3 regions of the Paenibacillus marchantiae genome follow, and region 3 is predicted to be linked to each of the others. Evidence: predicted binding sites of a transcription regulator. Region 3 holds the regulator's gene; each other region holds the start of a gene.
The links. Region 3 encodes Rex, which represses fermentation and respiration genes when NADH is low (regulators of the CRP and FNR family bind a similar motif). Its sites were predicted from a motif close to TTGTGAAATATTTCACAA; they were not measured.

Region 1 (10,626 bases), 180 kb from region 3:
TTCACCCGATCCCCCAATAGGCAGTCCATACACTTTGCCTTCATAGGTGAATGGTTCAAGCGATGAAAATTGGTCCTGAATGCCCAGCTCTTGCAAGATCGGCGTGAGATCCAACAACATGCCTTCTTTAGCATATACTTTGGAGTCTGGACTACCGAACAATTCGAAGATATCCGGCGGATTGCCTGCTGCCATCTCACCACGAAGTTTCTCCTTACGGTTTACATCGGATTCAACTCCGTCCAGTGTAAAGGTCAGGTTGGGTACTTCGCTCTCCACTTTGGCCACAACGTCCTGCAGAATGGCCAGCCTTTTTTGTTTGTCGGCACCCACCTGAGTGTGACGGAGAAGCATCTCAACTGGTTCCTTGCTTGGCTCCGCAGGTGTATTGCCTGCTCCCTGTTGTGGTTCGTTAGTTGAGCTCGAACAACCTGCCAATGTCCATGATGTGATAAGCAATAATGAAAGCAGTAATGTCATTCCTTTTTTCATTCGTATGACCCCCCTCAAGATATTGAGCATTTGGCTTTACACTCTGATTATAAAAAGTTGTAGCTTACATCGTAAGGATGACAATTCATCAATGGAGGGATAAAATCCTTCACTGGACAAATAATCTTGCATTTACAATTGATAACAGCAAAAAAACAGCCCCTGCGAAACATGTTCGCAAAGACTGCTTGGTTGGAAGATCTGTATATAAATGTTTACTTATTGGAGCAAGTCATGCCCGCTGTTTCCGTACGACCTTGTTCAATCAAACGATACGCATGCTCTACTTCCTCATCACTTGGAGAAGGAACTCCATCGAGCGGATAGGCTTTCCCCAGCGCCTGCCATTTGTAAATACCCATCTGATGATAAGGCAGAATTTCGAACTTCTCGACTCCATTTAGCGTTCCAATAAACCGCCCCAGATTGAGCAAGTCTTCTTCCTCATTGTGAATCCCTGGCACATACACGTGGCGAATCCACATTTTTCGTCCATTGTCCGATAACCATTGTGCGGTGCGCAATGTTCTCTCGTTGGATTTGCCTGTCAGCTTGATATGTTTCTCATCATTGATGTGCTTCAGATCCAACAGAACCAGGTCCGTGTTATCTAACAAATCATGAATTCGATCCGGTTCATTGAAACCGTTGCTGTCCAGCGTAGTATGCAATCCCCAGCGGCGTTTTGCTTCTTTGAAAACTTCGGCTACAAAATGAGCCTGTAATGTTGGCTCTCCGCCGGATACCGTAAGCCCTCCGCCGGAACTGCGATAGTAGGACAGGTATGGCTCGATTTCAGCCAATACCTCCTCCACGCTCATTTCCCTGCCACCATCCAGTGCCCATGTATCCGGATTGTGACAATACTGGCATTTGAGCAGACATCCCTGCATAAAAAGCACGAAGCGGATGCCTGGGCCGTCAACCGTCCCGAAAGTTTCGAGTGAATGAATATGTCCATTAACCATGCTGCCTCTTCCTTTCTTTATCGCATCCGCTGTGCGTTTAATATAGAGGTTCTACTCCTTTGAACCGTTGAGTTAAGCCCAAGTTACATCGAACCGTGGAAGGTCCGGTTAATGACATCAAGTTGTTGCTCACGTGTCAGTTTGATGAAGTTAACCGCGTAACCGGATACCCGTACTGTCAGCTGCGGATAGTTTTCCGGGTGATCCATCGCGTCAATCAACTGCTGGCGATCAAATACGTTCACGTTCAGATGGTGTGCCCCTTGACCAAAATAACCGTCCATCATGGCAACCAGATTGGATTTACGTGTGTCTGACTCTTTTCCGAGTGCTTTAGGCACGATGGAGAATGTGTTAGAGATCCCGTCAAGGCTGTGTTCGTACGGCAATTTGGCTACTGAGCCAAGGGATGCCAGTGCACCTTTTTTGTCCCGACCATGCATTGGGTTCGCCCCTGGAGCAAACGGTTCGCCTGCTTTACGGCCATCCGGTGTTGTACCTGTTTTCTTGCCGTACACTACGTTCGATGTGATCGTCAGTACAGACTGTGTTGGGATCGCATTACGATACGCTTTGTGTTTGCGAATCATGCCCATGAAGCTTTCCACCAGTTCAACTGCGATGCTATCCACACTGTCTTCATTGTTACCGTAACAAGGGAAGTCGCCTTCAATTTCAAAATCAATTGCGATGCCTTGTTCGTTGCGGATCGGTTTGACTTTCGCATACTTGATGGCACTCAGAGAGTCTGCTGCAACCGAGAGGCCAGCAATACCACAAGCCATCGTACGTACGATGTCGCGGTCATGCAGGGCCATTTCAATACGCTCATAGCTGTATTTGTCATGCATGTAGTGAATGACGTTGAGTGAGTTCATATACAGTTTGGCAAGCCATTCCATCATCGGTTTGAAACGTTTCATAACTTCATTGTACTCCAGCACTTCGCTTGTGATCGCCGGATATTCAGGTCCAACTTGTGCTCCCGATTTCTCATCACGACCGCCGTTGATTGCATACAGCAATGCTTTTGCCAGGTTGGCACGAGCGCCGAAGAACTGCATTTGTTTCCCGATCTTCATCGCAGATACACAGCAAGCAATACCATAATCGTCTCCATAGATCGGACGCATCAGATCATCATTTTCATACTGGATGGAGCTCGTTTCGATGGATACTTTCGTACAGTATTGTTTGAACGCTTCCGGAAGCTTGGTGGACCAAAGTACAGTAAGATTCGGCTCAGGTGCAGGACCAAGGTTGTTCAAAGTGTGCAGGAAACGGAAGCTGCTTTTCGTAACACGGGTTTCTCCATTTACGGACATGCCACCGATGGATTCAGTTACCCATGTTGGGTCTCCACTGAACAATTCATTATAATCCGGCGTACGCAGGAATTTGACGATCCGCAGTTTCATAACAAAATGGTCAACCAGTTCTTGAGCCTGTTCTTCAGTTAGCAAGCCTTCTTGCAAGTCACGTTCAATGTAAATATCAAGGAACGAAGAAACACGTCCGAGCGACATCGCCGCACCATTTTGCTCTTTAATCGCAGCCAGGTAACCGAAGTAGAGCCATTGGAACGCTTCTTTTGCGGTTGTGGCTGGCAAAGAAATATCGAAACCATGCATTTCACCCAGTTGTTTCAACTCTTGCAATGCACGAATCTGTTCGGACAGTTCTTCGCGGAGGCGAATGACATCTTCATCAATCACATCGACTTCAAGTGCATTCAGCTCACCTTTTTTATTTCGAATCAGGAAGTCCACGCCGTACAGAGCTACCCGGCGATAGTCACCGATGATCCGGCCACGGCCGTAAGCATCAGGCAGACCGGTAATAATCCCTGCTTTACGTGCTGCACGCATTTCAGATGTATAAGCATCAAATACGCCCTGGTTATGTGTTTTACGGATGTTCGTAAATATATCTATGACGCCTTGAGGCATTTCAAAACCATAAGCTTCACAAGCATCAATCATCATGCGAATTCCACCGAATGGCTGAATGGAACGTTTGAATGGAGCATCCGTTTGAACACCAACAATCTGTTCTTTGGATTTATCCAGATAACCTGGTTGGTGAGAAACAATCGTTGCTGGCGTGTTTACGTCAACATCAAGTACCCCGCCGTTATCGCGCTCTTTTTTGGTAAGATCAGATACGATATCCCATAACTCTTTCGTATTCTGAGTTGCGCCTGCAAGGAATGCTTCGTCGCCATAGTAAGGTGATAAGTTGCGTGCCAGAAAATCATTCACATCTACGGATTTCGTCCATGTTCCTTTGGTAAAGTTTCTCCAGCCTGTTTGTTGTTTGACATCTTTTTCGATCACCGACATAGTAATCCCTCCACAAATTTGGATTTCCGGACACATGACAGGATGCTTCACTCGTCTCATCTGTGCCCAGAGCCGCGATTAATGTGATAAATTTCACATGTGAGCCGGAACATGTTTTCTCTACTTGGGAACCGGAACCGCGGATGAATGTTTTTCTTACATTTTCAGTATACGTCTTTGTTCTTTCACCATCTGTGATTTTTATCACAAAGTTTGTGACCATCCTCACTTCACCTGTGCTGTGTCATGGTGAACCCTGCAAATTCATACTTAGCCACTGCGCGGGCAGAACAACTTCCGATCGCTGTTACCCCCGGATTTTTTCGATTATATTTTTCAAAGGGTAAAATACGGGGATAAAGGCGAGCGCTTCGCTTCTTCAGTTTTTTCTGCCCTCTCCGTTATGGTATGAATACCTGGTTCAAAAAGTAACATCACGGATTCCGTGTAACCTCTTTTAAAAAAGACAACTGCAAAGATTACGTTTTACCTTTTTTTACTGGAAAGACGGCAATCGGGGCTCCCCTTTCGGGGAACCCTGACTATCTGCCTTAATCCTGCTGTTGTGCTTTAGTTGTTATTCAAACTTGCCGTAGAATGCGTTGCGATATACATCAGCCAGTTCAGTCACTAGCGGCAGTTTTGGATTGGCTGTTGTACATTGGTCCTCGAATGCGCGGTCTGCTAAATAATCGACATGTGCCTCAAAGTCTTTGGCGTCAAATCCGATTTCCTGGAACGACTCTTCAATACCCAATGTTTTGTTCAGTTTGCGAATTGCATTGATGAGGCTGGTAACCCCTTCTTCTGTTGTACGCGCAGGCAATCCCAGAATGCGGGCAATTTCGGCATAACGCTCATCAGCAACAAAGTGCGAATATTTCGGGAACGATGCAAACTTCGTCGGTTTTTTCGCATTGTAGCGAATGACGTGCGGCATCAGGATCGCATTGGTACGTCCATGTGCGGTGTGGTACTGACCGCCCCATTTGTGTGCCAAGCTGTGGTTAATGCCCAGGAACGCGTTGGCAAAAGCCATACCGGCAATCGTCGAAGCGTTATGCATTTTCTCACGAGCCAATTTGTCACCTTGCAGCGCAGATTGCTCGAGGTATTGGAATACCAGTTGAATCGCTTTGATCGCGAGTCCATCCGTGTAATCATTCGCCATGACGGATACATATGCTTCAATGGCGTGAGTCAATACGTCCATACCTGTATCCGCAACAGCGGTTTTAGGCAGAGAGTATACGAATTCCGGGTCTACAATGGCTACGTCTGGTGTTAACTCGTAGTCTGCCAGCGGATATTTCGTATTGCCTTGATTTTTATCTGTAATAACTGCGAACGATGTTACTTCCGAACCTGTGCCCGAAGTTGTCGGGATCGCTACGAATTTCGCTTTCACGCCAAGACGTGGATATTTGTAGATCCGTTTGCGGATATCCATGAATTTTTGCTTCAAATCGTTGAAATCCGTGTCAGGATATTCATAGAACAGCCACATCGCTTTGGCAGCATCCATCGGTGATCCCCCGCCGAGTGCGATAATGCAGTCTGGCTGGAAGCGGCGCATCATTTCCGTACCGCGGTCTACCGTTGTTGTGGATGGATCGGGTTCAACATCAGAGAACACTTCAATAGCTACCGGCATTTGACGTTGACGCAGATAGTGCTCTACTTTTTCCACATAACCAAGTTTGACCATCATGGCATCCGTAATAATGGCTACGCGTGTGATGTCAGGCATTTTGGCAAGATACTGTGTTGCACCTTTTTCGAAGTAAACTTTGTTCGGCACTTTGAACCACTGCATATTCACGGTACGGCGAGCCACCCTTTTCACGTTGATTAAGTTTACAGCGGTTACGTTGGAAGAAGTCGAGTTACGTCCATACGATCCGCAGCCCAATGTCAGTGACGGCATGTTGGTGTTATAGATGTCACCGATGGCGCCGTGTGTGGATGGCGAATTCACGATAATCCGTCCGGTTTGCAGGCGATCTGCGAATTTGCTAATGACTTCTTCGTTCGTCGAATGAATAACAGAGGAGTGACCCATGCCGCCAAAAGCAACCACTTCTGCTGCGCGCTCAATCCCTTCAGCTGCCGTTTTCACTTTGTAACAAGCCAGTACCGGGCTTAGTTTTTCAGCCGACAACGGGAATTTTGTACCTACCCCTTCAATCTCGGCTACGAGAATTTTGGTGTTAGCAGGGACCTCGATACCGCACATTTGCGCAATGCTGACTGCAGATTGACCAACAATCGCCGGGTTCACCGCACATTTCTCAGCATTAATCGCACCTGCGGTCAGTTTCGCTGCCTCATCCTTGTTGACGAAGTAACAGCCGTTCGCGATCATTTTCTTTTTCACCTGATCGAAGATCGGTTCTTCGATGATGACTGCTTGCTCGGAAGCACAAATCATGCCGTTATCGAACGATTTGGACAAAATCAGATCCGTTACTGCTTGATTGATATCTGCGCTTTTCTCAATAAAGCAAGGTACGTTCCCTGGCCCTACGCCCAGTGCTGGTTTACCACAGCTGTATGCAGCCCGTACCATACCTGATCCGCCTGTTGCCAGAATGAGCGCCACATCGTTATGATTCATCAGTGCGTTTGTGCGATCCATGGAAGGATCATCAATCCACTGGATACAATCCGCTGGAGCACCATGCTTCACTGCAGCATCAAGCAGGATTTTGGCGGCTTCCCGGCTACAGTTCTGTGCAGATGGGTGGAAACCGAAGATGATTGGGTTACGCGTTTTGATGGAAATCAGTGCTTTGAACATCGTGGTGGATGTCGGATTCGTTACCGGGGTAATTCCCATGATGATGCCGACAGGCTCCGCAATTTTCTGGAAGCTTTCGTACTCGTTATCTTCGATAACCCCTACTGTTTTGTCATATTTTATGCTATGATACACATATTCTGTTGCAAATATATTTTTGGTGATTTTATCCTCATACACACCCCGACCTGTTTCTTCCACGGCCATTTTGGCGAGCATCATATGTTTGTCCAGACCTGCCAGCGCCATCGCTTGCACGATGCGGTCAATCTGTTTCTGATCCATGGACATGAATGCTGCATGTGCTTTATTCGCTTTGTCAATTAACGTTTGAATATACTGACCTGCTGTCGGTTCTTTTACTGGGGCGACTTCGTTCTTTACAGCCATCTCCCTCATCCTCCTAAAGGTTCGTATTGGTTTGTCTCTCTTCTTTACATTCACATCGTACCATGGGGAAAGAGTTAATTATGTGATTTTTTTCACAAAGTATAACAAATTTAATTTAAGTTTTTTAGTGTCTCTCACTTAGCCATTTACACTTCCTATTTAAACTATAGGGCTGTCAGATTCATCCTCTCCTTTCGAAAGTGAATTTAATCACAATGTTTGAAATATCGCCATTTTTGCCCCCTTTCCACGCCCCTCAAACGGCAAGATAAGGTATATACTGAACTTAAAAATTGAACCACCGCAATTTGTACCGTCCTTCCCGGCCGAGAGATGACCCTGATCAGGACGGCAACGGTTTGCGGCGAACCACGGGGGCCAGTCCAAGCTGCAGAAGGCCGTCCGATGGACACAAAGGGGAGATAGACTTATGAGAGAACAACTGAGTGTACTGGAAAAACGCGGAAATACCAACTGTTTCTCGGAAGCGAATTTCAACCATCTGCTCGTAACGATGAAGGACAGAACCTATCCGGAAGGAACCCATCTGTATTGGGAGGGAGATGTCTCTGACAAACTTTATTATATGAAACGAGGCCGTGCTCAGATCACCAAATCCACGGATGAAGGCAAGGAATTGATTATGTACATGTATCAAGCCGGTGATATGATTGGGCAGGCTGATCCGTTCTTTGGATCGAAACACAGCTTTTCGGCGGAAGTGCTGGAGGATAGTGAGATCGGCGTACTGGAGCATAAAGACCTGGAAATGCTGATCTGCCAACATTGTGACTTTGCGATCGACTTTATGAAATGGATGGGTATCCATCATCGGTTAACCCAAACCAAATTCCGTGATCTGATGTTATATGGCAAACCGGGCGCACTCTGCTCTACGCTGATTCGATTGTCCAATTCCTACGGCGAGCCTCATGGAGAGCATGTCATGATTCATAAAAAAATAACACACACGGATCTGTCCAATATGATTGGAGCGACCCGTGAAAGTGTCAACCGCATGTTAAGCGATTTGCGTAAAAAAGACGCCATTGAATACGATAACGGCATGATTGTCATCAAGGATCTGCACATGCTCCAGGGCATCTGTCACTGTGAATTATGTCCTAACGAGATTTGCCGAATCTGACGCTTTTCCCATCTTGTAAAACATTTGATACGCAAATGAAAAAAGCCCATCTTCTATAACGAAGATTGGGCTTTTGTTATGCTTAAGATACAGTAGTCAACTCGAGCTTTACTGCATCACGTGGATTCAATTTCATGTCCAAACCGTTTTCCATCAGTTCCTTATCATTCACCATGATCATCCAGCGTTGGTTCATCCGGGGAATTACATTTTCAACGGAAACAACGAATTTGTTGTTCTCCGACATTCTTACAATCCCACTGGACTTCAATACATCACGCACAGTACATTCCTGAACATACACCCCGGCATATTGACGATTGAGATTTGGCATAATATTTCCACCGCTCACCTTGAGTAATGTTGTTTGGTAAACAACATCGTCTCCCCCACTGTCAGCGGCTTTTACATATATGATCACTTCATCTTTGACATGAAGCTCCATGTCCCAATTTTCCGGGTCAATATCCTTGCCATTCAGTTTGACCGCCCAGCTAAGTGAGGAGTCCAGAGAAACTTCCCCCACGGATTGGATCCGCTTGCCATCTGATGTAAAATCGACAAGTCCACTGTTCAATAGTGCTTTCTTGAGCGTCAGACCTTCACTAAAATCTCTCTTAATGGACTTCGTTGCGTCAGGCAAAAAAGTACTGCCATCCACTGCCACAGTAATAGTATTCTGCGATTCGGTCTCTTTGACGATTGGCTGTTCGGAAGGCTGTGTCTCGCTACACCCGGCTAATATAACCAGAATAAGCAGACATATACCTATGTAACCGGGGATTCTCTTCTTCATGTAGGTAACACCACCCTGCGTAAAATCATTCACCCTGTTGTCCATAACCTCTATTATGGCACAAAATTCATGCAAAAAAAGTGTCAATGCCGTTACTTTTCATCCAGCAGCGTCCATAACTGGTTTGTACAACACAAAGAGCCTGCAAGCAGGCCCTTTGGCTCCTAATTATTATTAAGGTCTATTAAGTAGCATGTTTACTGAACACAAGCCTGCATGTAGGTACGGCCTCCGTCTCCATCCTTCAGATACGGGTTGAGCCCAAAGAACTGTTCCTCCGACACATAGACGCCTGTCAGCAAACGCCCTTCAAGTAATCCACCATCCACCTGTACACAGAACGAAGGTGCATCCACATATTCCTGGTAGAGCGGAATCTGACCCGATGATTGGTGTACCTTGGATACCTTGCCTTGCTCGTGCAGCGGCCGTTCAGAGAAATAGGTAGGTACAATATAACGGGCAATCACATCCAGCTCTTGTACAGTGTAGAAGGTGTCATCACCCAGCCAAGGCGCAAGCATGCGGATCTTCTCATATTGTGACCATACAATCGCCTGAATCAGCATCTCCGCTTTAACAAAACGCCCTTCGCCCACATCCAGATACACACGTTCTTCATGAACGTTGGCTTCGGCCTGAACCCCGATGGAATCGGGTTGTCTCAGTTCACATCCAATACATTTCCAGCCTCTTGCTGTCTGAATCCATTTTTGCAGTACCGCCGGAGCCATTACCTGACCATTGCTATTCGTGGAATGAGTCTTCTCTCCTGCAACATCATCCTTAACCGACGGGGAATATGAGGTTCGTTTAAATAGCTCCGCAGCTTTTTTGTAGATTAAATGTACCTGGATGGATGCGCTCTCAAGTTCTGCAATATCTTGCTTGCCGTAGCGTACTTCACGGGATAAGCTTTCTTCTCTCATGACAAGTGGCCTCCTCGCTCCGGCCGCCTGCGGCCATTTTATTTACAATTATACTACAACTCGCGACAACATGTGCAGGACCCTTAAGACAAAAACTCCTGATTTCCACTGGAAATCAAGAGCCTTTATCCCATCAGTTCACTTAGTTTGAGCCGGGGAAGCTGTTACTACTCAACCCACTGCTCTGCCCAGTCTTGAATTTGATTCATAACGGGCTGTAGCGCCTTGCCTTTCTCTGTCAGTTCATATTCAATACGAACTGGCGTCTCCGGATAGACATGACGGATCAGAATTCCTTCGCTTTCCAGATCTTTCATCCGTTCTGACAACATCTTATCACTCATCGATGGAATCAGGTTGGAGATATCCTTGAACCGCTTCGAACCACTCATCAACGTTTGAATAATCAAACCGTTCCAGCGCTTACCCAAGAAAGAAAACGCCGTCTCAAAGCGCGGACACATCCGCAGATCTTGGCCTTCCACATTAATCACCTCTTTAGAGATCACTCAACTTACGTTTAGTTAGTATATTTCATAATAACATATTTAAGTCTCAAAGAAAACGTCTGCCGCTAAAAAGTTAAAATTTTAGGGGCATAACTCAACTTCGATGATACAACTCAGTATACATCACATGGGACAACGGAACCATGGGAAAATATCGTCTAACTCCCATGTAGCTATCTTACCCAAAAAGAACCCAGCTGCCACAGTCATACTTGACTTGGAGAAGGGTTCTTTGGTATATCGTTTATTTTAT
Region 2 (10,626 bases), 320 kb from region 3:
ATGTACTACACCTTCTGGAAGCGTTGAAACGGGGAGCTCAGGGTTATCTGCTCAAAAACCTTGAACCCTCCATGTGGCTGGAATATCTTCATTCCATCGTTACAGAAGAAGCTCCATTGAGCCGCGAGGTGGCTTACCAAATCCTGAAGGATGTCTCACTCACGGAGAAAAAAGAACCTGACGTTCCACTAACGACAAGGGAAAAGGATATTCTGTATGGCGTGGCTGCAGGATGGACGAACAAAGAAATCGCTGTGAATTATACAATTTCAGAGTATACCGTCAAGAATCATTTAAAAAACATTTTGCAAAAACTGCAGGTTCAAAATCGTGTTCAACTGACACGTTATGCATTGGAGCAAGGGCTTATTACAGACCATAATCGTCTGTAATAAGCTTTTTTTACTATATCCGTGTGTTCTTTCTATTTTCATGTTAAGTGGATGTGATTTTTCTACTTTTACCACAATGACCTCACAATTTGGACACAAAACGTCCAGCTCTATAGCTAGCTTGAGCTATATGGTAAAAATTTGTTTTTATGTACACTATGAGCAGTGTGTTTCATGAAGGAGGTTATGATGTTTCGCGAACGGATTGTCCTGAGCATATTGCTGCTTATAGGGATACTGTTGATCCCGCTATCTTACCCGCTGGACACTGCAAATGCTGCTCCTGAAACCAAAGATGCTATTCCACTCCAGCCAATCATTGATGGTTCTAGACCTGGAGAAGTGCTTGTACTTGAGACGGGTATTTATTCTGGTCCCGTAAGTATAGACAAGAATATATCCATTCGAGGGGACTCATCCGTATTGGTATTGAATACGGATGCTGAATCCACCATTACCATTCGTTCAGATGGAGTGACATTGCAGGGTTTCACGGTACGACACTTAACAAATGAACCCACTGCAGCGATTCAGGTTGAAGGAGATCGAGTAGAGATCACGGGCCTGGATATTCAGAGTCAAAGTTTTGGAATCGTGCTGCGGGGTTCTGTCGATGGGCTCATACATAGCAATACTATTTCATGGGCTGGACCGGAGTCTGCTTCCAGTGGTCAAAAGGGGAATGGCATTGATCTGTACAATTCCCATCGTACCCACATCGAAGACAACAAAATTACGGGCATGCGGGATGGTATATATCTGGAGAACAGTCGCAATCTTACGGTTAAGGCTAACACGCTGTTACATACCAGGTATGGCATTCATTGTATGTATATCGATGGCTCTTCTGTTGTGGACAATGTTGGAGAGAACAACAGTACCGGAGCCATGGTCATGGGCGTCAAGAATACGGTCGTATCGGGAAACTCTTTTCGCAAACAGAACGAAAATGTGCATTCACAAGGGATTTTGTTGTATGACGTACAGCAATCCTCGGTTCATAACAATGTCGTGGAGGGTAACCGTGTTGGCATGAACATTGCTGAATCCTCAGGAAATGAAATTCGCGGCAATGCGGTGCTCCGGAATTTCATCGGAATTCAGCTCGTTCTTGCGGAGGATAATCAGTTTACCAGAAACCAATTTGTTTCGAATGTGATTGAAGCTTCAGCGATGGACAGCCGGAACAATGAGATGAAGGAAAACTTCTGGGATTCCTTTCAAGGTCTTGACCTGAACGATGATGGAATTAGTGAACTGTCCTATGGAATTAATCCTTTTTATGAGCAAGTGGTCAACCGGAATTCGGCCTATCAGCTTTTCTTTCAATCTCCAGGCATGATCTTTATGAGCAACTTGTTTACGGAAGGCAAGGCAGAGTGGACAAGCGACAGATCGCCATTAATGAGCATGGAAGCGGTATCACAGACGACGAAGGTAGGTACACAAGTGGTCAAAGAGATAACCGGGGTTTGGATCATCGGATGCATTCTGCTGGGCCTGGCCACTTTTATTATGATCAATATGGGGGTATTACGAAAATGAGAATGAAAACACATTGGAAAACAGTTATGGTACTTCTCTTTGGGGTGCTGTTATTAACAGCTTGCGGAAAAAAATACGAGGCATTGCCTATCAATGAAGACGTGGATATCTGTGCCATTTGCAAAATGCAGGTGAAAGATGATGCCTATGCCACGCAGCTTACCACGAAAGACGGTAAAAATTATAAATTTGATGACATTGGTTGTATGCATCAGTGGAAAGAAGAGAACGGAACAGATAACATCGGGATGGATTTTGTTCGTGATTATAATGACAAGGAATGGATTGAGTACAGCAAAGCCACTTATGTATATGATGCTTCACTGCGTACACCGATGGCTTACGGCATCCTCAATTTTAAGGATAAACCATCTGCCGAAGCTTTTGTTGCCGAGCAGGGTGTGGGAACCATTATGACCGCTGAAGACCTCGCCTCCCACGACTGGAAACAAAACACAGAGACGATGGATATGATGGGGGAGCATGGGCATTCCGAGGAGGGAATGGGTGAAGGCGTGCATGAAGAAACACATGGAGAAAGCGAATCAACGGAAGAATCAGGCCACAAGTAATGACCAATGAAGATGGTGATGCATGATGGGAGATATGGTACAAGTCGTCCGACGAGAAATGAAAATGGGATTTCGCAACCCTTGGGCATATTCATTTTTGATTCTTTTCTGCGTGTTTAGTCTGAATTTGTTAATCATCAATTCTCAGAATTTTGTAGCAGGATACTCTGGCACTACAGGTTCCATGTTAAATCTTATTCTTTATCTGTTGCCGCTGATGACCCTCTTTCTGGGCTCGTTCTCGTTGACTTCTGAAAAGGAAGAGGGCAGCTGGCAGCTGTTGTCCACTTACCCCATCGGCACGATGTCTTTTATTGTTGGCAAATATCTGGGGCTGTCGGTTGTATTAATGACGATAGTTACATTCGGATATGGCCTGATGGGACTTCTTAGCGGATGGGTGGGTAGCCCTTTAGATGTTAAGACATATCTTTTGTTTCTGGTATTCTCCTGCGGACTGGTGTTGCTATTTCTGACTATTGCACTGTTCATCGGTTCGTTATCCAAAAATCGCTGGCAAGCGTTAACGATATCGGTATCCGTTTGGTTTTTTGCTTTGATCGGGTGGCCCACGCTTCTAATTTCCGTGCTGGGACTCATGCCGTATCAGTGGGTAAAACCCTTACTCACCGTTCTAACCTTCATCAATCCGGCTGAGTTGGTACGTTTGTTTGTGGTGATCAAACTTGGCGGGGGCTCGATACTGGGACCTGAATATTATCAGTGGGTAGATTGGGTACATCCATCGAGCGGGAGCTGGATCTTTATGGGGATATGTCTGCTGTGGATTACATGTTCTATCGTGGCAGTATACGGGATATGGGAAAGGGGACGTTCCCATGGATAATGTGGAAACAGAGATTGTTGGACTGTGTAAATCCATAAAAAAACAACAGATTGTTGAAGATATATCCTTTCGCGTTTCTTCCGGTCATGTGCTTGCCTTATGCGGCGGAAATGGGGCCGGAAAAAGCACCGTTCTGCGTATGCTTGCAGGTATTCTTCAACCTACCTCGGGTGAAATCATTGTAAACAATATGCGCTGGTCCAAAGAACGAAAGCGATATTCGGAACAGATCGGATATATGCCGGATGATTATCATTTCAACCAGGGTTTGACGGCAGAGGAGGCGCTCCAGTTCTGGGCGGCGTTAAGGAAAGTGCCTAAAGCGCGAGTAACGGAAGTGCTAACCATGGTAGGCTTGGCCGATCAAAAAAAGAAACGGGTCACGACCTTTTCCAAAGGTATGCGGCAGCGTGTGTTATTTGCCCAGGCTCTGCTGTCCAAGCCTCCGCTGCTGATCATGGATGAGCCGACGAATGGACTGGACCCCTTCTGGATGCAGGAGTTTGCAAATCTGATAAAACAGATCAAGGAGGAAGGGCATATGGTTGTGTTCTCCACCCACCAGCTTGAGATCGCAGATGATGTTGCCGATCACATTGTTTTTATGAACCAAGGACGTAATGTGGGAGATGGCTCTACTGAGGACTTTCGTCAACAGTTCGGGTCGCTTCATGCTGCATTTCATCATAGTCTTGGCTAAAAATGAAGGTGAACTTATTGAAAAAAAATAGTGCGAAAATGAGTTTGAAAATGATACGTTTGTTTACCATCCTGATTGGAATGGCTGCTGTGCTGGTCGCTGCGTGGGCAATTTATCAGGGGACTTCATCATCTGAGCCCAAAATAACCGGTGCCATTGAAGCCGGTGCAACTGCTCCTGAATTCACTGCGGTTAATTCAGACGGAGAACAGGTGAAGCTCTCCGATTATCGGGGCAAAGTCGTCATGATTAACTTCTGGGCTTCATGGTGTACGCCCTGTGTGAGGGAAATGCCAATGATTAAGCAGATTGCTCAGACGTATCAAAACGATGTAGAGGCTCTGTTTGTCAACGTGGGGGAAGCGAAGGGCACCATTCGTGAATTTATGGAGAAACAGCAATTCGATTTCCCTGTTATCATTGATGTGACCGGAAAGGTCTCCGGTCTGTATCGTATCACCGGGTTGCCAGCGACCATGATCATAGATCAGGAAGGTATATTCAGTCACATTTTGCTCGGTGAGTTGACTAAGGATATTCCTTTGCAGCAATGGCTGGAGGAGACCGTACAGCAACGGAATTGAAGCTTTGCAGACTTATGAACAAAAAAAGTCGAGAAGTCGCTCACTATACGAGCGGCTTCTTTTGTTTTATTTTTCCCGAACATCTTGCAAGCATAGTAGAATTGAAAATCGCAATACCACGGTTGTGCCTAATGAATCAATAGCCCCTTTGGGTGCTTTTTATGCTTTTCACCGAGTTGTCAGAAAGAGTTGATCCTTTCTTGAACATTTAGGGACGAAGACGTGTCAGTGATTGAATTGCTAATTCACAAAGATATAATAATTTTAACTATTAGGTCCTGTTAAGTACTTTGGCCCTTCAGTATCAGGTAAAACACAGCTCGCCAACCCATGCTCAGTCCAATAACTATGTGTAGCAATGCACAATGATGGTGTGGTAAAGCTCCTTCGTCACTTACTTTGTGAAAAAATTCTCTTTGTACATACAACGATGGAGGAACGGTTTGTAGATAAACTCTGAACCAGTCTAGTGGGGCTTCTATCAACCTGATAAAGAACGCAGTCCAAGGGCTGACTGACCTAATAATTAAAAGATTCAAATCAGTACGAAAATCGAACAGAGTTTGAAAGGAGGCAGTAAACAATGGCAATCGATACGGTGATGTGGAGCAAGCTGGTGACAGGTATGACGCTGGGCTTCCACGCTATTTTTGCGACACTTGGCGTCGGTATACCTCTAATGATCGCAATTGCAGAATTCATGGGGATTCGCAAGAAGGACCCCCATTACACACTGATGGCGAAGAGGTGGTCAAGAGGGTTTGTCATTTCTGTGGCGGTTGGTGTGGTGACCGGTACAGCGATTTCACTGCAACTGGCCCTGGTGTGGCCGAATTTTATGAAACTGGCAGGCAATGTCATTGCACTCCCACTATTCATGGAAGTGTTTGCGTTCTTTTTTGAAGCCATTTTCCTGGGCATTTATTTGTATACCTGGGATCGATTCAAAAATCCGTACATTCACTGGCTGCTGACGATTCCAATCGTCACCGGTGCAGGTATGTCGGCTGTGTTTATTACGACGGTGAACGGCTTCATGAACCAGCCTGGAGGCTTTGTCATGGAAGCAGGCCAATTCACAGCGGTTAACCCAGTGGAGGCGATGCTGAATACGGCGACGTTCTCCAAGGTGTTTCATGTATTAAGCTCAGCATATTTGACAGGAGCTGCCCTGTTAGCCGGAATTGCAGCCTTCTCGCTGCTGAGAAAAGGGGCATCTGCATACCACAAAAAAGCCTTGAATCTCATGATGGCGGTGGTTCTGCTGTTCGGCTTACTGAACACGTTAGCGGGAGATGTGTCCGCCAAGTTTTTGGCCGAGCATCAGCCGGAGAAACTTGCAGCGGCAGAATGGCATTTTGAGACAGAAAGTGGCGCGGATTTGATTTTATTGGGATGGCTGAATGCAGAGCATGAAATTATAGGAGCTCTTCACCTGCCGAAACTGCTCAGCTTCCTGGCCTTTAGTGACTTTAATGCAGAGGTAACCGGACTGGAGGAGTTTCCGAAGGACGAATGGCCGCCGCTGCTCGTTCACTACCTGTTTGATTTAATGGCCGGAATCGGATTTACGCTGCTGGCTATTTCAGTTCTGTATTTCCTGTTTGTATTCTGGAAAAAGCGCAATGAGCTGAATAAGTGGCTGCTTGGGATCATAGCGCTAGGCGCACCGATGGCTTTTCTCGGAGTTGAGCTGGGCTGGTTCTATGCTGAACTGGGACGACAGCCGTGGATTATCCGAGGATATATGCGTGTGGAGGAAGCAGCCACTTCATCACCCAGCATCAGAATGATCTTTTTCTTCTTCCTGCTTCTCTACATCGTTCTGGGAGTCATGTGTGTTCTCGTACTAAGACGTTTGTTCAACAATAATCCGGCAGAAGTCGAGATGGAGAAATGGATGAAGGAGAAGCGCAATCCGTCTACAGAAAAGGGTGAGCGTACATGAGTTACGAACTGATTGGCATTTCGGTACTCTGGCTGTTCTTGTATGGCTATTTAATTGTTGCCTCCATTGATTTCGGGGCGGGTTTCTTTGCCTTTTATGCACGCTTGACGAAACAGGATCACCTGATTAATCGTCTGATCTCCCGTTATTTATCACCGGTATGGGAGATTACGAATGTATTTTTTGTCTTTTTCTACATTGGCATTGTTGGATTCTTTCCCGACACGGCTTATTATTACGGATCAGCGCTGCTCGTACCGGGAAGCATTGCGGTCATTTTGCTCGCCATTCGTGGGTCGTTTTATGCCTTTGAGAACTATGGTTCCAAAAATAACATCGTGTATCTGTTTCTATATGGAGCTTCGGGATTGCTGATTCCAGCTTCGCTATCAGTGGCGCTAACGCTGTCTGAAGGTGGTTTTATCGTGAAGCAAGGTTCGACGGTTTCTCTGGATTACTGGACGCTGTTTACCAATCCGTTATCATGGAGCATTGTTGGACTGGCGATTGTGTCCGTATTGTTCATTAGCAGCTCATTTCTAGCCTTTTATGCATCGCGGGCAGAGGATCACTCTGCATTGAAGCTGGTACGGACCTATGCCCTGTTCTGGAGCACACCGACGATCATCATCGCACTGACTGCATTTATTTATTTGGGACAGCACAATGAGCGACATTTTCAAAATATGATGGATTTATGGTGGTTGCTTGCACTTTCCGTTGCATTCTTCATGATTGCGATGTGGCTGATCTATAACGGACGCCGCTACGGATTAGCGTTTATATGTATCATGCTGCAATTTTTCTGTGCCTTTTTCGCTTACGGAATTGGTCAATATCCTTATATCCTTGATCCGTTCATTACAATTCAAAACAGTGTAACCTCACCAGCGATGGGCTTCGCACTGGTGGTTGTGTTTATCGGTGGCATGTGTATGTTGATTCCTTCCTTGATTCTGGTTTTCAAACTGTTTCTGTTTGATGCGGATTATGTAAAGGGAAAAAAATAAATTGAATTCATTATGCGATGTAAGGGAGTAATCTCACAGGTTCATAGAAAGGAGGAGAGCTTACATGAAGAGGAAAACAAGCCTGATCTCTCAACAAATGTCTGGGCAACGAAAACGACTCGTGCTCCTTGCAGTGATTTCACTTGCGCTGGGTGCAGCGATTGTAAGTCAGGCTGCGCTGCTTGCTGAAGCAGTACAACGGATTTTCGTGGAGAAGGCTTCCCTTTCGTCGGTCGTCATGCTGCTCGGGATACTCATGGCTGTCATGGTCGTACGTACAGGGTTGTCTTATGGGAACGGAAAAGTTGGTTTGCATATGGCTTCCAGTGCCAAGACGAATATGCGGGCAGCCGTGCTGAAAAATTTGACCCATGCGTCGATGCCATCAACCCTTCGTGGACAAACAGGCGGAAAGGTCAGTGTTGCTCTGGATGCTGTGGATGAGGCTGACAGTTATTTCAGTCTGTATATGCCACGCATGATGGAGGCTGCCATCATTCCAATTCTGATTTTGGTGGTAACGTTTATGCAGCATGCCAATTCAGGCTTTATTATGCTGTTTACGGCCCCGTTTATCCCCTTGTTCATGATTTTGGTGGGACTGAAGACGAAGAACAAATCAGAGGAGAAATATGCGCAGCTGGCCGAGTTTTCCGGTACGTTCCTGGACTCTCTTCAAGGGCTGGTTTCGTTGAAAATATTTGGACGGGCTCACCGTCAGCAGCAGGAGATTGAACGCACCAGCCTGGGGTACCGCGATGCCACGATGGGCATTTTGCGGATTGCGTTTACCAATACGTTCATGCTGGAATCGATTGTAATGCTAAGCATCGGTATCGTCGCTCTTGAACTAGCAATCCAGCTGCTTGTATTCAAATCGATGTCGTTCCACACTGCGTTTCTCGTGCTGCTGCTCGTTCCCGAGTTCTACAGTCTGTTGAAAAATACGGGAACAGCTTTTCACAGCGGGCGAACAAGTATGGGAGCGGTTCGTAAGGTAGAGCAGATGCTTGAGGAAACAGCTGGGGAGAACAAATCGGCAGATAGCAAAGAAGGAATAGGTACATCGGATGGAATTGACGAGGTCGTTAACATGGATCGGGTGGAAAGGGAAAACGGGATAGGGACATTACAAATGCACCGTTCCAATGACGGTTCCATGCCGCCGTCCATTATATTGAACCATCTCCGATTTCGTTATGCGCCCGAATCATTCGACCTTGAGACTGGTCGAGCACAGCTTGATCCAGGAGAACACATTGCCATTGTCGGCAAAAGCGGCTCAGGAAAAACGACGTTGCTCCATCTCATTGCGGGTTTGCTGAAGCCAGAATCAGGAGAGGTTCTGGTAGATGGACAACCCCTATCCGAATATGATGAGGCTGCATGGTTCGAACATGTGAGCTACATTACACAGCATCCGTATATTTTTGCAGGTACATTTGCTGAGAACATTGCGATTGGTGCGGGCCGGAACGTGTCCAGGACTGAAATTGAGCAGGCGGCTGAGGATGCCGGGCTTGCTGAAGTTGCTGCCCAATTGGAGCATGGCTTCGATACCTTGGTTGGTGAAGGAGGTCGAGGACTGTCTGGTGGGGAAAAGCAACGACTTGCTTTGGCAAGAGCTTTTTTGAAGCGGCCTTCCATCATATTGTTTGATGAACCTACGGTGGGACTGGATTTGCGCACGGAGCAGATACTGCAACGTTCCATTGCCACATTGGCAGATACCGCGACGATGATTACAGTGGCTCACCGATTATATACGATTCAACATGTCGATCGCATATTGTTTATGGACGATGGTGTGTTAGTGGATACGGGACGCCATGAAGAGCTTATGGCGCGTCTACCCCAGTATGCCGAGATGATTGATGTTCAACGAAAGGGGGGCTTGGCATGAATGAGCTAGCGATTTTGTCCAAAGCCATGATTCAGGAGCGCAAGGATATTATCCTTTCTATTCTAGGTGGGTTTATTGCGGGGATAGCAGGAGTGGCCCTCTTCTCGGCGAGCGGATATCTGATTTCGCAAACAGTCTTTGCGCCCCCGCTGTACACCTTAATTGTACTCACCTCGCTGGTCAAGCTGCTTGGACTGCTTCGGGCGGCGAGTCGTTACGGCGAGCGTTTGTATTCCCACCGGGCGACATTCTCCATGCTTAGCCGTTTGCGTACATCCTTTTTTGCCCGACTCATTCCTTTGACGCCGGGTATATTGAACAAAAAGCGAAGCGGGGACCTGCTAGCCCGCATTGTTGGGGATGTGGAGAGCCTGCAACATTATTTTTTGCGCGTCGCTTATCCACCGATTATTGTTGTTATGGTCTTTTTGGCGACAGTGTTGTTTACTTCTGCTTTTTCATTCTGGATTGCGGTTTTGTTTGTAGTAGGCATGCTCACAACGACATTGGTTGTACCGGGAATAGTCTTGCTTGGGCAGCGAAAAATACATGGACACGTTCGCGAGCAACGGGCGCTGCTTTCCACAGAAGTCACCGAAGTATTGTATGGGTTCCGGGATTTGAAAGTGTACGGACAACTGGCTCAACGGGAGCAACAGCTGCAGCAGGCTTCTGCTGCGTTGACGGTCCAGCAGCAACGGGCTGCCGGACACCTACTGCGTGGGCAATCCATGCATGCTTTGGTTACGTTCCTTATTTCCTGGGTCGTGCTGACACTTGGTGCTTATCTGATTATGGATGGAGCGCTTGCTGGCGTGTTTCTTGCAATGCTGGTTATGGCCTCACTAACCGTTTTCGAAGAGGCTGCGGCAATGGCGACATTACCTTTGTATAAGCAGGATAGCGAACACGCAGCCAAGCGACTGACGGAAACCATACAGACCTCTGATAGGCAGTCTGTGTCTACGCAGCCAAAAGGCGCGTTATCTGGCAATCAGGCTGTTTCGCTTGATCTCTCCAATGTTACGTTTCAATATGAAGGGGAGTGGAGACCGGCGTTAAAGGACATTTCGCTGCATATTTTACCCGGCTCCAAAACGGCGATTGTCGGACCGAGCGGATCAG
Region 3 (10,626 bases):
GGTCGTAAAGTATGCGGAATTCTACTTGAATCAACCGTCGAAGACCACGAATTACGCTACTGTATCGCAGGCATAGGCGTGGATGTGAACTTCGATCCTAAGGATTATCCCGAGGATCTGATAACAATCGCAACTTCGCTTAAGATGGAGACCGGACAAACTATAGACCGAACCAAACTTGCAGCGGCCATTCTCTCGGAATTGGAGCGTTTGTATTTTTTGTATCAAAAGGAAGGGTTCGGCGTGATCTCTTCGCTCTGGGAAGCTTTGTCCGTATCCATGAATCGTGAAATTAAGGTGGCTAATCCGCAGGGTATCATCGAAGGTACTGCCATTGGCCTTGATCCTTCTGGTGCATTGATTTTGGAGAAGAAAAACGGTGAGCGAGTATCGGTTTACTCCGGTGAAGTTTCATTGGTAAATTAAACAATTTGTCGAATTTACACCGTAAAAATGAACATAAGACGTGAACTTTGGGCAGAACTTTGGTATACTGTGTTCGTGAGGCGATATCGGCTAATGCAGACCGAATTGCACTCCGGCAATAGCATGCTTTGTTCTGCTTCAAAATGTTGCAGTGACAAGGCAGGAATGGTAGTAAAGTGAGTTGTTGGATTCTGCTCTGAGCCGAAGAGGACCGAGACAGAAGGGACGATCGCAAGTGACTCTTTTTTGACTTTTCGGGACTTTTTAGTGGAAACTAAAAGGTTTTTTTGTTGCGTTTAAATTGAAAAGATGAGAGGAGCCATAACGAAAATGGCAAACAAACAAGCATTGAATATTGTGAAAATGAAAAAATATAAGCAGGACGGCGTGCCGCTTAGCATGATTACAGCTTACGATTATCCGACAGCCCAATTGGCCGAGGAAGCGGGTATCGATCTAATTCTGGTTGGTGATTCACTGGGAAACGTGGTATTGGGTTATAACTCCACCTTGCCTGTTACGATCGAAGATATGGTGTACCATACACGCTCTGTAGTACGTGGTGCGGGAAATACGTTTATCGTGGCTGATATGCCCTTCATGACGTATCATGGTAGCTTGGATGAGACGCTTAAAGGTGTCCGTCGCCTGATGCAGGAAGGTCATGCACAAGCGGTCAAGATGGAGGGCGGTCTTGAAATCGCGGATACGGTAAAAGCGGTTGTGCAAGCCGGTGTACCTGTACTTGGACATATCGGACTTACACCGCAATCCGTGAATCAAATTGGCGGTTATCGTATTCAGGGCAAGGATGCTGCTGATGCCAAACGGCTGATGGACGAAGCCAAGGCGCTTGAAGCAGCTGGCGCTTTCGGCATTGTACTCGAACTGGTCACGGAAGAAGTGGCAAGAGCGATCTCGGAGGAATTGTCTATTCCTACGATTGGCATTGGCGCAGGTAGAGGGTGTGATGGTCAGGTACTGGTATTCCATGATGTGGTTCAGTATGCTTCCCCATACACGCCAAAACGCTTTGTCAAATCGTATGGAGACGTAGGTACATTGATTCGCAACAGCATCGAGTCCTATGTGAAAGAAGTCAAGGATCGCTCGTTCCCGGCACAGGAGCATGTATTTACCGCTGCTGACGGCGTTCTGGATCAATTGTACGGACATCGCAAAGAAAAGGTGGAGACCAACGTATGAAAGTGATACGGACAATCGCAGAATTAAGACAAGAGCTTAGCTTGAAACGTCAGTCGATTCAGTCCAGACAGTCCGTTGTAGGACTCGTGCCTACGATGGGATTTCTTCATGAAGGCCATGCAAGTTTGATGCAAGCGGCCAAACAACAGAGTGATATCGTGGTTTTGAGCATATTTGTAAACCCAATTCAATTCGGTCCGAACGAAGACTTTGACAGTTACCCTAGGGATGAAGCTAGAGATGTGGAAACTGCACGAGCAAAAGGGGTGGATATCGTATTTATTCCCTCTGTTGAAGAGATGTATCCACAGCCTACACAAACGACCGTATCGGTTTCCCGCTTAACGGATCGCTTGTGCGGTGCTTCTCGTCCAGGGCATTTTGACGGAGTGACTACGGTCGTGTCAAAGCTCTTTAACATTGTACAACCGCAGCGTGCATTTTTTGGCATGAAGGACGCACAGCAGGTAGCTGTGATCCAGCAGATGGTTAACGATTTGAACATGGCGGTTGAGATTGTGCCTTGTCCTATCGTTCGTGAAAGTGATGGCTTGGCGCTTAGTTCGCGCAACGTGTACCTCAGCACAGAACAGCGTCAGGAAGCTCTTGTTCTGTCCAAGGCTCTGCGTGAGGCACAGGAAGCTGTATATGCAGGGACGGCAATGACAGCAGCGGATATCCGCGTTATATTGCGTGAGAACATTGAACGTTCACCAATGGCCGTGATTGATTATGCTGAAATTCAGGCTTTTCCAAGTCTTGAGCCACTTTTGGATCAGGAAAAAGTTCATGGTCGTGACGATCTGTTGATCGCACTTGCAGTAAAATTCGGCAAAACAAGATTGATTGACAATATAAGGCTGCAAAAATCGGAGGTACTGTCCCATGTTTAGAACACTAATGAAATCCAAAATTCACCGGGTAACCGTTACGGAAGCAAACCTGAACTATGTGGGTAGCATTACCATAGATGAAGATCTAATGGAAACTTCCGATCTAATGGAAAATGAGAAAGTGCAAATTGTTAATAACAACAATGGTGCACGTCTGGAAACCTATGTCATTCCAGGCCCACGTGGAAGTGGAGTTATCTGTTTGAATGGAGCAGCAGCTCGCCTGGTACAGCCTGGAGATACCGTCATTATCATTTCATATGCAATGATGTCTCAAGAAGAGGCAAATAATCACAAGCCTACCGTTGTATTTGTAGATGGACAGAATAAACCTGTGCAAACGATGAAACACGAAGTTCATGCGACGATTATGTAATCGACTGGTAAGGGGAATGAAATCGACCCATTCTACAAAAAATGAGTACAGGTCACTGCACTAATCCATTTTTTCAAGGGTGGGGATGCATCGATGTTCCAGCATGTTTTCGCAGAAATGAACGACATGTTAGATGAAATTATCAAGCGCTACCCTTCTGCTGAAGGCCTAAGCAAACAGGAATTGCTGCAAAAGTGGAATTTGCTGAAGCGGATGAGTGACGGGATGATTGATGAGTGGCTGATGTTTGAAGAAAAAATGAGCCAGGTGAGGGAAAGGGAACTGGATAAGCCTGCTTCCCTCGAACCTGAACAGGAAGCTGTTACCGCACTGCCAGAACTGCATTTGGAGTGTTTCAGTCGCGGTCAGGGATATTTCAAACTGCAAATGTACCCGCAGGCGATTATGCAATTTTCTAGGGTTGTGACCGACTATCCGGAAAGTGCATTGACTCGTTTTTACCTGGCTCTTGCTCATCTCAACCTGGAACAAACCGAGGAAGCAGGAATACACTTGCAGCGGATCATGCATCTGAACGGTTCGCCGAGATTGAAAGGGTTGGTATGTAACGTCCTGGGCTGTATCGAGGCCAAGCTCGCGAATCCTGAAGGTGCATGTTCATTATTTGCGCAGGCGCTTCAGTATGACCCATCGTTGACCGAACCGCTGTATAACATGGAAGCTTGTCGTTTAAACAGCGGAAAATTGCAATATGCAAATCAGCTGACTGCCTTAAATTAGGACTATTCGGCGGCATTAAGACGGTGTTCCCTCCTCTGGCATAGCGGCGGGGACACCGCCTTTTTTGTCAGTTAATTTTCAAACGCCCTTTTTTTTGCTATGCTGTAACATAGACTGGAATGGAAGGGACCGTACATTGCAATGAAATTTGCCGTATTGGATTTCGAAACAACCGGCACGCAGTCCGACGGTGAGATTATACAGGCCGGACTTGCCATCATAGATCATGACTACAGCATAACTCAAATATATAGTTCTTATGTGAACCCAGGTGTACCGATTCCTCCGTTTATTACGGGGTTAACCGGTATTACCGATGAAGATGTGGCGGATGCTCCCTCATTGGAAGAGATGATGATGGAGATGGTTCCGCTGCTTGATGATGTGGTTCTTGTTGGACACAATGTTGCTTTTGATTTTCATTTTCTTCAAAATGCACTCGATCGATGCGGTTATCTGCCATTTACCGGACGGATCCTGGATACGATTGATTTCCTGAAGATCTCGTTCCCGTCACTGGGCTCTTATCAACTCGGTTATGTGTCTTCGGAATTCGGATTTCAGCATGACCGTCCTCATCAGGCAGACAGTGATGCTCTTGCAACAGCTTTTGTATTACTGAAGTGTCTCGATGAGCTGCGTGCATTGCCTCTGATCACGATTCAGCGCCTCAGTGACCTGTTTGCACCGGAAGACAGCGACTTGGGTTGGTTCTTCGATGGAATGCGTTCTGAGAAGGAAGCAGAGCCTATTCAGGATCTGGATGGTCATACGTATTACCGCCAGCTTGCCCTGAACGTGAGTGACTGGACCGATATAGGCTCACCACGTGATGAGCGAGAGGGTAATCCGCTGGAAGGCGTGAGTTTTGAGCAGTTTATGGATCAGGTTAGAGATAACCTGAAGGAGACGCTGGACCATTATGAGGAGCGTGAGGCGCAAACTCAAATGTTCAGCAGTGTACGACAAGCTTTGGATGAGGAGAAACATCTCTTAATCGAAGCTGGGACAGGTACGGGCAAATCACTTGGTTATTTGCTGCCTGCTATCTATGAAAGTGTAAAACAGGAACAGAAAGTCATGGTCAGCACACATACCATCAACCTGCAGGAGCAATTGAGAGAGCGGGATATTCCTATGCTGACCCAAGTGGTTCCGTTCCCGTTCAAGGCAGCGGTGTTCAAAGGACGTGGGCATTATCTGTGTCTGCGTAAGTTTGAGCATAAAATCAATAAACGTGAATTTGCTACACCGAAAGAGGATTACTTTACAGCGGCTCAGATGATTGTCTGGCTTACTCAGACGGAGACTGGAGACGACGAGGAGCTTAATCTAAGCGGGCGCGGAGGAGACTTCTGGGAGACGGTACAGAGTGAATCTGAGTCCTGTCTTGGACGTTCCTGTCCTTGGTTCCGCAAATGTTTCTATCACCGGGCCAAACATGAAGCCGGGCTTTCCGATATCGTCATTACGAATCATTCGAAATTGTTTACGGATGTCAAAGCAGCACATCAGCTGCTGCCAGCCTACGAAAGTCTCGTCATCGATGAAGCACATCATCTGGAGGACGTAGCAGGTAAGCACCTTGGTCTTCATATGAAATATTTCACGTTGGTTCATACACTGACCCGACTGTTTAAAGATAGCCGAAATGGCCAACTGCCTATGCTGCGTTCTCAATTGTCGGGTCATGAAAATTCGGTACAGTGGGGCTCCATGATTGATCAGATGTTCCCGCTTGCTGTCGAAGTTAAAGAGATGTGGGATCGACTAAGCGATGCATTGTTCGGACTGCTGCCTGAACGCAGCGATGCTTCTCCAGGCGAGACAGGACAATTCTCACTTAGACTGAAGTCTTCACAAAAACCAGCCAAATGGCAGGAATTGCAGGACGCTGAAAACCAAATTTATGTCACCCTAGGTGATTTGATTCGTAAAGGCGACAAGCTGCTGCTTGAAGTGAAAGAAGATCAGGACGATTATCAGTCCGATAGTCTGATTACGGATATCTCAGGTCTGCTCAAGGATTTGGCAACGATTAAGGATAATCTGCGGTTCTTCATGCGGATGGATGATGCCAATACCGTGTACTGGATGGAGGCCAGCGGCCAGTTCCGCAGTAAATCACTGCAACTCTATGCTGTTCCTGTCGATGTCAGTGCTCAATTGAAGGATATGTTCTTTGATAAAAAGAAAAGCGTTGTGCTTACATCGGCTACGCTTTCCGTTGACAAGTCATTTCAATTCATGATCGAACAGCTGGGTTTGCAGGAAGCTGCCGACAATAACCGTCTGTTAACGTCGATGCTACCTTCACCGTTCAATTATCGAGAACAAGCGCTGCTTGTCATTCCGCGTGATTTCCCAAGCGTGAAGGGCAGTGTAGGCGATGCACACTTTGTGGATATGCTCGTGCACTCGCTCGCGGAAACGGCTATTGCGACTCGTGGACGCATGATGGTGTTGTTTACCTCCTACCGCATGCTGCGACAGGTCTATGACCCGCTTAAGGAGGCTTTGTCAGGCAACGATATCTCTTTGCTTGGGCAAGGGGTGGACAGCGGCAGCCGTTCCAAGCTTACACGTCGGTTCCAAGATGCTAAAGCAACGGTGCTACTTGGCACAAGCAGCTTTTGGGAAGGCGTGGACATTCCGGGAGAGGCTCTGACCTGCCTTGCAATTGTCAGACTGCCGTTCCAGCCACCGAATCATCCATTAGTGGAAGCGAAGAGCGAGCTTTTGCAGCAGCAAAAGAAAAACCCGTTTATGAAGCTATCCGTGCCACAAGCCGTCATCCGTTTCAAACAGGGATTTGGCAGACTGGTTCGTACAGGCAAAGACAGAGGCATTGTGATTGTATACGATACACGCGTTATTGAAGCGTATTATGGCAAGTACTTTTTATATTCATTACCTGGTCCCAAAATGGAGCACATGCTTACAGAGCAGATAGTTCCACGCATTTCGGAATGGCTCGAGAGACCAACCGAAGAGCAACAATAACAGATACGCTCTGTAGCTTCCATTATTGCAAGACGCCAGTGATTGGCGGTAAAATTGAGTAATATCATGTATTCGTTTCATGGATATGCGAGTAAAGCGATTAAAGCAATTATCCATTATATAACAAGGAGCATCCTGTTTAATTCAGTAATCATTTTGCATCGTTTTAGACAGGGTGCTCATCTTTTCATCTATCTATCGTGGCCTTGGTAAGGGGGAGCAATGAATGAAATCAGATAAAATTTCGGAAGCCGTGGTGCGTAGATTACCTGTTTACTTGCGTTATTTGAATGAACTGCATCAGCGGGAAGTCAATACGGTTTCTTCACAAGAACTTGGACTGAGGCTGGATTTGAATCCGGCCCAGATTCGTAAAGACTTGGCTTACTTTGGTGACTTTGGTCGTAAAGGGATTGGATATGACGTTTCATATCTCATTGAGAAAATCCGCCATATTTTAAAAATAGACCAGCAGATCAATGTAGCTCTTGTCGGAGCAGGTAATTTGGGACATGCCTTGTCCAATTACAATGCCTATCTCAAAGACAACATGAAGATCGTCGCTGTATTTGATGCCTACGGTCCGAAAATTGGGAGTCAAATCAACAGTTTGACGGTACAACCGATGAATGAATTAACGGATTCGGTCAAAAAAGATAACATTCGTATAGGTATTATCACGGTTCCGGATACGGAAGCCCAAAATGTTGCAGATCAGCTGATTGAGTCAGGAATTGAAGCGATTCTGAACTTTGCGCCAACGATCCTGAAGACCCCGCCGCATATTCGCATTCATCATGCTGATTTTACGACGGATCTACTTAGCCTGGCTTATTACTTGGAGAATGGAAAGGACGACGAGGAAGATGACGACAAATAGATGGGTAATTCACAACGGCAAATTTGCCGTGAGTGAAGGTACGAATTGGAACGTGGTTCAAGGTTTTATGGTTGTTGAGAATGACAAGATTGTGCATATTGGTGAGACATTGCCGGAAGGAGACGAAAGCCTGACAAAGGTGGACGGAAAAGGACTGTTCTTCTTGCCGGGTCTGATCAATACGCATGGTCACGCGGCCATGTCGCTCCTCAGAGGCCATGGAGACGATCTGGCGTTACAAGTATGGTTGCAGGAGAAAATGTGGCCAATGGAAGCCAAAATGACGTCTGAAGACGTATATTGGGGCACATCACTTTCCGTGCTTGAAATGTTGAAGGGTGGAACAACAGCTTTCCTAGATATGTATGATCATATGGATCAGGTTGCGAAAGTGGTGGAACAATCCGGCGTTCGGGCTGCTCTGGCACGTGGGGTAATCGGGCTTTGCTCAGAAGAAGAACAACTGCGCAAGCTCGAAGAGTCCGCAGCATTTGCCCGTCAATGGAATGGACAAGCAGACGGAAGAATTACAACCGTAATCTCTCCGCACGCCCCTTACACTTGCCCTCCGGATTACATAGAGAAGCTGGTACAGGTTGCTCATGATCTGAATCTGCCTTTGCATACGCATATGTCTGAAACGCTTCGCGAAGTGGAACAGAACGTGGCTGATTACGGACTGCGTCCAGTCGCACATCTGGAGAAGCTAGGATTTTTCTCCCGTCCATCTCTGGTTGCACATGCGGTACATCTGAATGATGAAGAGATCGAGATTCTCGCAAAGCATGATGTAGCAGTTTCCCACAATCCAGGCAGTAACCTGAAATTGGCTTCGGGTGTTGCGCGTGTGCCTGATCTGTTGAAAGCAGGCGTGACTGTGTCTCTGGGAACAGACGGACCAGCAAGTAACAATAACCTGGATATGTTTGAAGAGATGAGATTGGCTGCGTTGATTCACAAAGGTGTGTCCGGTGACCCTACTGCAGTGCCGGCAGGGGAAGCGCTTCTGCTTGGAACTTCATATGGTGCTAAATCCATATTCCTGAACAATACAGGCGCTCTGCAAGTTGGCATGAAGGCTGACTTCATCGCGTTGAACATCGAACAGGCCCATTTCTATCCGCATACGGATCTGATTTCCCATACGGTCTACTCGGCATCGGCCAAAGATGTGGAGCATGTGTGGGTGGATGGTAAACAAGTGGTTAAACATGGCGAATGTCTTACGATGGATGAAGAGCGCATTCTGCGTGAGTCTCAGCTGGCATTTGACAGTTTGCTTGCCCGTTAATTACAAGGACAGCATCGTCATAGGGAAAGGAAGTTCGGCTTTTGAAGAAAAAAAAGAAGTGGATATGGATTTCGCTGCTGCTCCTGGTTCTGATTCTGTTTGGACTTCAGCGTTATTATGTCTATGTTACCCAGGATCAGCGCAAGGAAGAGGCGTTGGCCATACAGGCGGCCCAGGAACAGCTGGGGATTACGTCCCACGAAGAGCTGCGTAAGTATGTCTGGGGGCAGAAAGACGGCGGAGACAACATATACTGGACCCTGATCGGCAAAAATAAGGATAACCAGGATGTCATGGTGTGGATCAAGTTTGATGAGAATAACAAACCCGTGACGGGAACCAATGCAGTACACGGTGAACTGTTAAAGAACGGCATGAATGAAGCTCAGATTCGAAATCGGTTCAGCTCTGAAGTTCCCGGTGGGGAGATCAAACGAATCATGCCAGGCGTTGTGAATGGAATCTATGTATGGCAAGTGTATTATAATGATGATACTCACAACTATTATCGGTTTTACCGCTTCAGTAACGGGGAACAGGTGGATCTGGTCTATACGATACCAAATAGCTAGAATTAGCATAAATACTATCGTCCAAAAGAATACATTAAAGAACCGGCAGACGGAAACCCGACTGGTCCGGTTCTTTGGCGTACTTTGTTGATCATTTTGGATTTGAATAGTTAAAATTAATAATTTATTCATATTTTCGCCTTAGATATTGTATATACGATGTGATATACTCAAATATGTATTCAAGGATACATCATACACAAATAAATCCTGTTAGGCACATCACAGGACATTACGTACACATATTCATATTCTTGCCTACAAGTTATAGGATGGGCCAAAATTTAGGAGGGGTAACTCACTTGAAGATAAAAGTATTGCCTATTGCTCTAACTGCCGTCATTTCAGCCGTTGTGTTGTTTGGAGGTTGGTTTGTGTATCGTCATGTGGCTGTGCAAAGCCCAATTGAAAAGATGGTTACCCAGTACGATGGAGTCAATGATGTTCAATTAACTATTAACCGCAATGATGTACAGTTGAAACTCGATCTGCAGCCGGATGTTGATCTGGGCAGGTTGGTACAATATATTCACAAAGAAGGACAAACCTTGATTGGCACTCGTTCGTTGAAGCTGGATGTCGTGGATCATTCCAACGAAGCATTAGAGAGCTGGTGGGGAAGCGCGATGTTTACCGTAGCACAAGCGATGGAGAACAAGCAATACACCGAAATTACACCGACCTTGTCTAAAATGGCTACAAATGGGATCAAGGTAAATACAGCCATGGATGACAATAATGTATATGTCAGTCTCAGAGATGGAGATGCCAGTAAGTTTATTATTCTGCCGCGTGTGCCCGGTCAGATAGGAGTGTGGCCTAATGCCTAAATGGACGAAAGAAATTGCCATTGGATTTGTACCCGTATTAATTATCTTTCTCGCTTTTATCGGTGTAAACATGATTCCCATTCTGATCGCTGTAATGCTTGTGGGAGCTCTGCTGCTCATGATGCAAATGCGGGGTGGGATTACGGTGGGGGCAGGTCAGGAACGTAAACGCAAGAAAAAAGGCCCTTCCAAGCTGACTTTTGAAGAAATCGGTGGTCAGGAGAGTGCCAAGCAGGAACTGCGGGAAGCGCTTGATTTTCTCATTCGACATGAAGAAATTCAGAAGTTTGGTATTCGTCCTTTGAAAGGTATACTGCTTACTGGCCCTCCAGGAACTGGTAAAACCTTGATGGCCAAAGCTGCTGCTCATTATACCGACTCTGTTTTTGTAGCTGCTTCAGGCAGTGA

Region 1: the regulator Rex is predicted to act here: its motif matches at 7,073-7,090, upstream of adhE (bifunctional acetaldehyde-CoA/alcohol dehydrogenase).
Region 2: the regulator Rex is predicted to act here: its motif matches at 5,040-5,057, upstream of PTQ21_RS23860 (cytochrome ubiquinol oxidase subunit I).

The regions. Positions count from the first base shown of each region.
Region 1 covers NZ_CP118270.1:5,822,183-5,832,808, forward strand. Annotated here, with positions in the region: gene PTQ21_RS26235 (extracellular solute-binding protein) at 1-492, opposite strand, end outside; gene pflA (pyruvate formate-lyase-activating protein) at 708-1,460, opposite strand; gene pflB (formate C-acetyltransferase) at 1,544-3,802, opposite strand; gene adhE (bifunctional acetaldehyde-CoA/alcohol dehydrogenase) at 4,380-6,992, opposite strand; gene PTQ21_RS26255 (Crp/Fnr family transcriptional regulator) at 7,423-8,139, shown strand; gene PTQ21_RS26260 (hypothetical protein) at 8,222-8,935, opposite strand; gene PTQ21_RS26265 (hypothetical protein) at 9,133-9,864, opposite strand; gene PTQ21_RS26270 (winged helix-turn-helix transcriptional regulator) at 10,032-10,328, opposite strand.
Region 2 covers NZ_CP118270.1:5,322,838-5,333,463, reverse strand. Annotated here, with positions in the region: gene PTQ21_RS23890 (response regulator) at 1-392, shown strand, start outside; gene PTQ21_RS23885 (right-handed parallel beta-helix repeat-containing protein) at 579-1,937, shown strand; gene PTQ21_RS23880 (nitrous oxide reductase accessory protein NosL) at 1,940-2,509, shown strand; gene PTQ21_RS23875 (ABC transporter permease) at 2,535-3,356, shown strand; gene ccmA (heme ABC exporter ATP-binding protein CcmA) at 3,349-4,056, shown strand; gene PTQ21_RS23865 (TlpA family protein disulfide reductase) at 4,095-4,640, shown strand; gene PTQ21_RS23860 (cytochrome ubiquinol oxidase subunit I) at 5,224-6,588, shown strand; gene PTQ21_RS23855 (cytochrome d ubiquinol oxidase subunit II) at 6,585-7,598, shown strand; gene cydD (thiol reductant ABC exporter subunit CydD) at 7,663-9,501, shown strand; gene cydC (thiol reductant ABC exporter subunit CydC) at 9,498-10,626, shown strand, end outside.
Region 3 covers NZ_CP118270.1:5,640,309-5,650,934, reverse strand. Annotated here, with positions in the region: gene PTQ21_RS25345 (biotin--[acetyl-CoA-carboxylase] ligase) at 1-426, shown strand, start outside; gene panB (3-methyl-2-oxobutanoate hydroxymethyltransferase) at 757-1,632, shown strand; gene panC (pantoate--beta-alanine ligase) at 1,629-2,525, shown strand; gene panD (aspartate 1-decarboxylase) at 2,518-2,901, shown strand; gene PTQ21_RS25325 (tetratricopeptide repeat protein) at 3,019-3,642, shown strand; gene dinG (ATP-dependent DNA helicase DinG) at 3,784-6,645, shown strand; gene PTQ21_RS25315 (redox-sensing transcriptional repressor Rex) at 6,872-7,525, shown strand; gene PTQ21_RS25310 (amidohydrolase) at 7,512-8,816, shown strand; gene PTQ21_RS25305 (cell wall elongation regulator TseB-like domain-containing protein) at 8,858-9,388, shown strand; gene PTQ21_RS25300 (hypothetical protein) at 9,691-10,218, shown strand; gene PTQ21_RS25295 (AAA family ATPase) at 10,211-10,626, shown strand, end outside.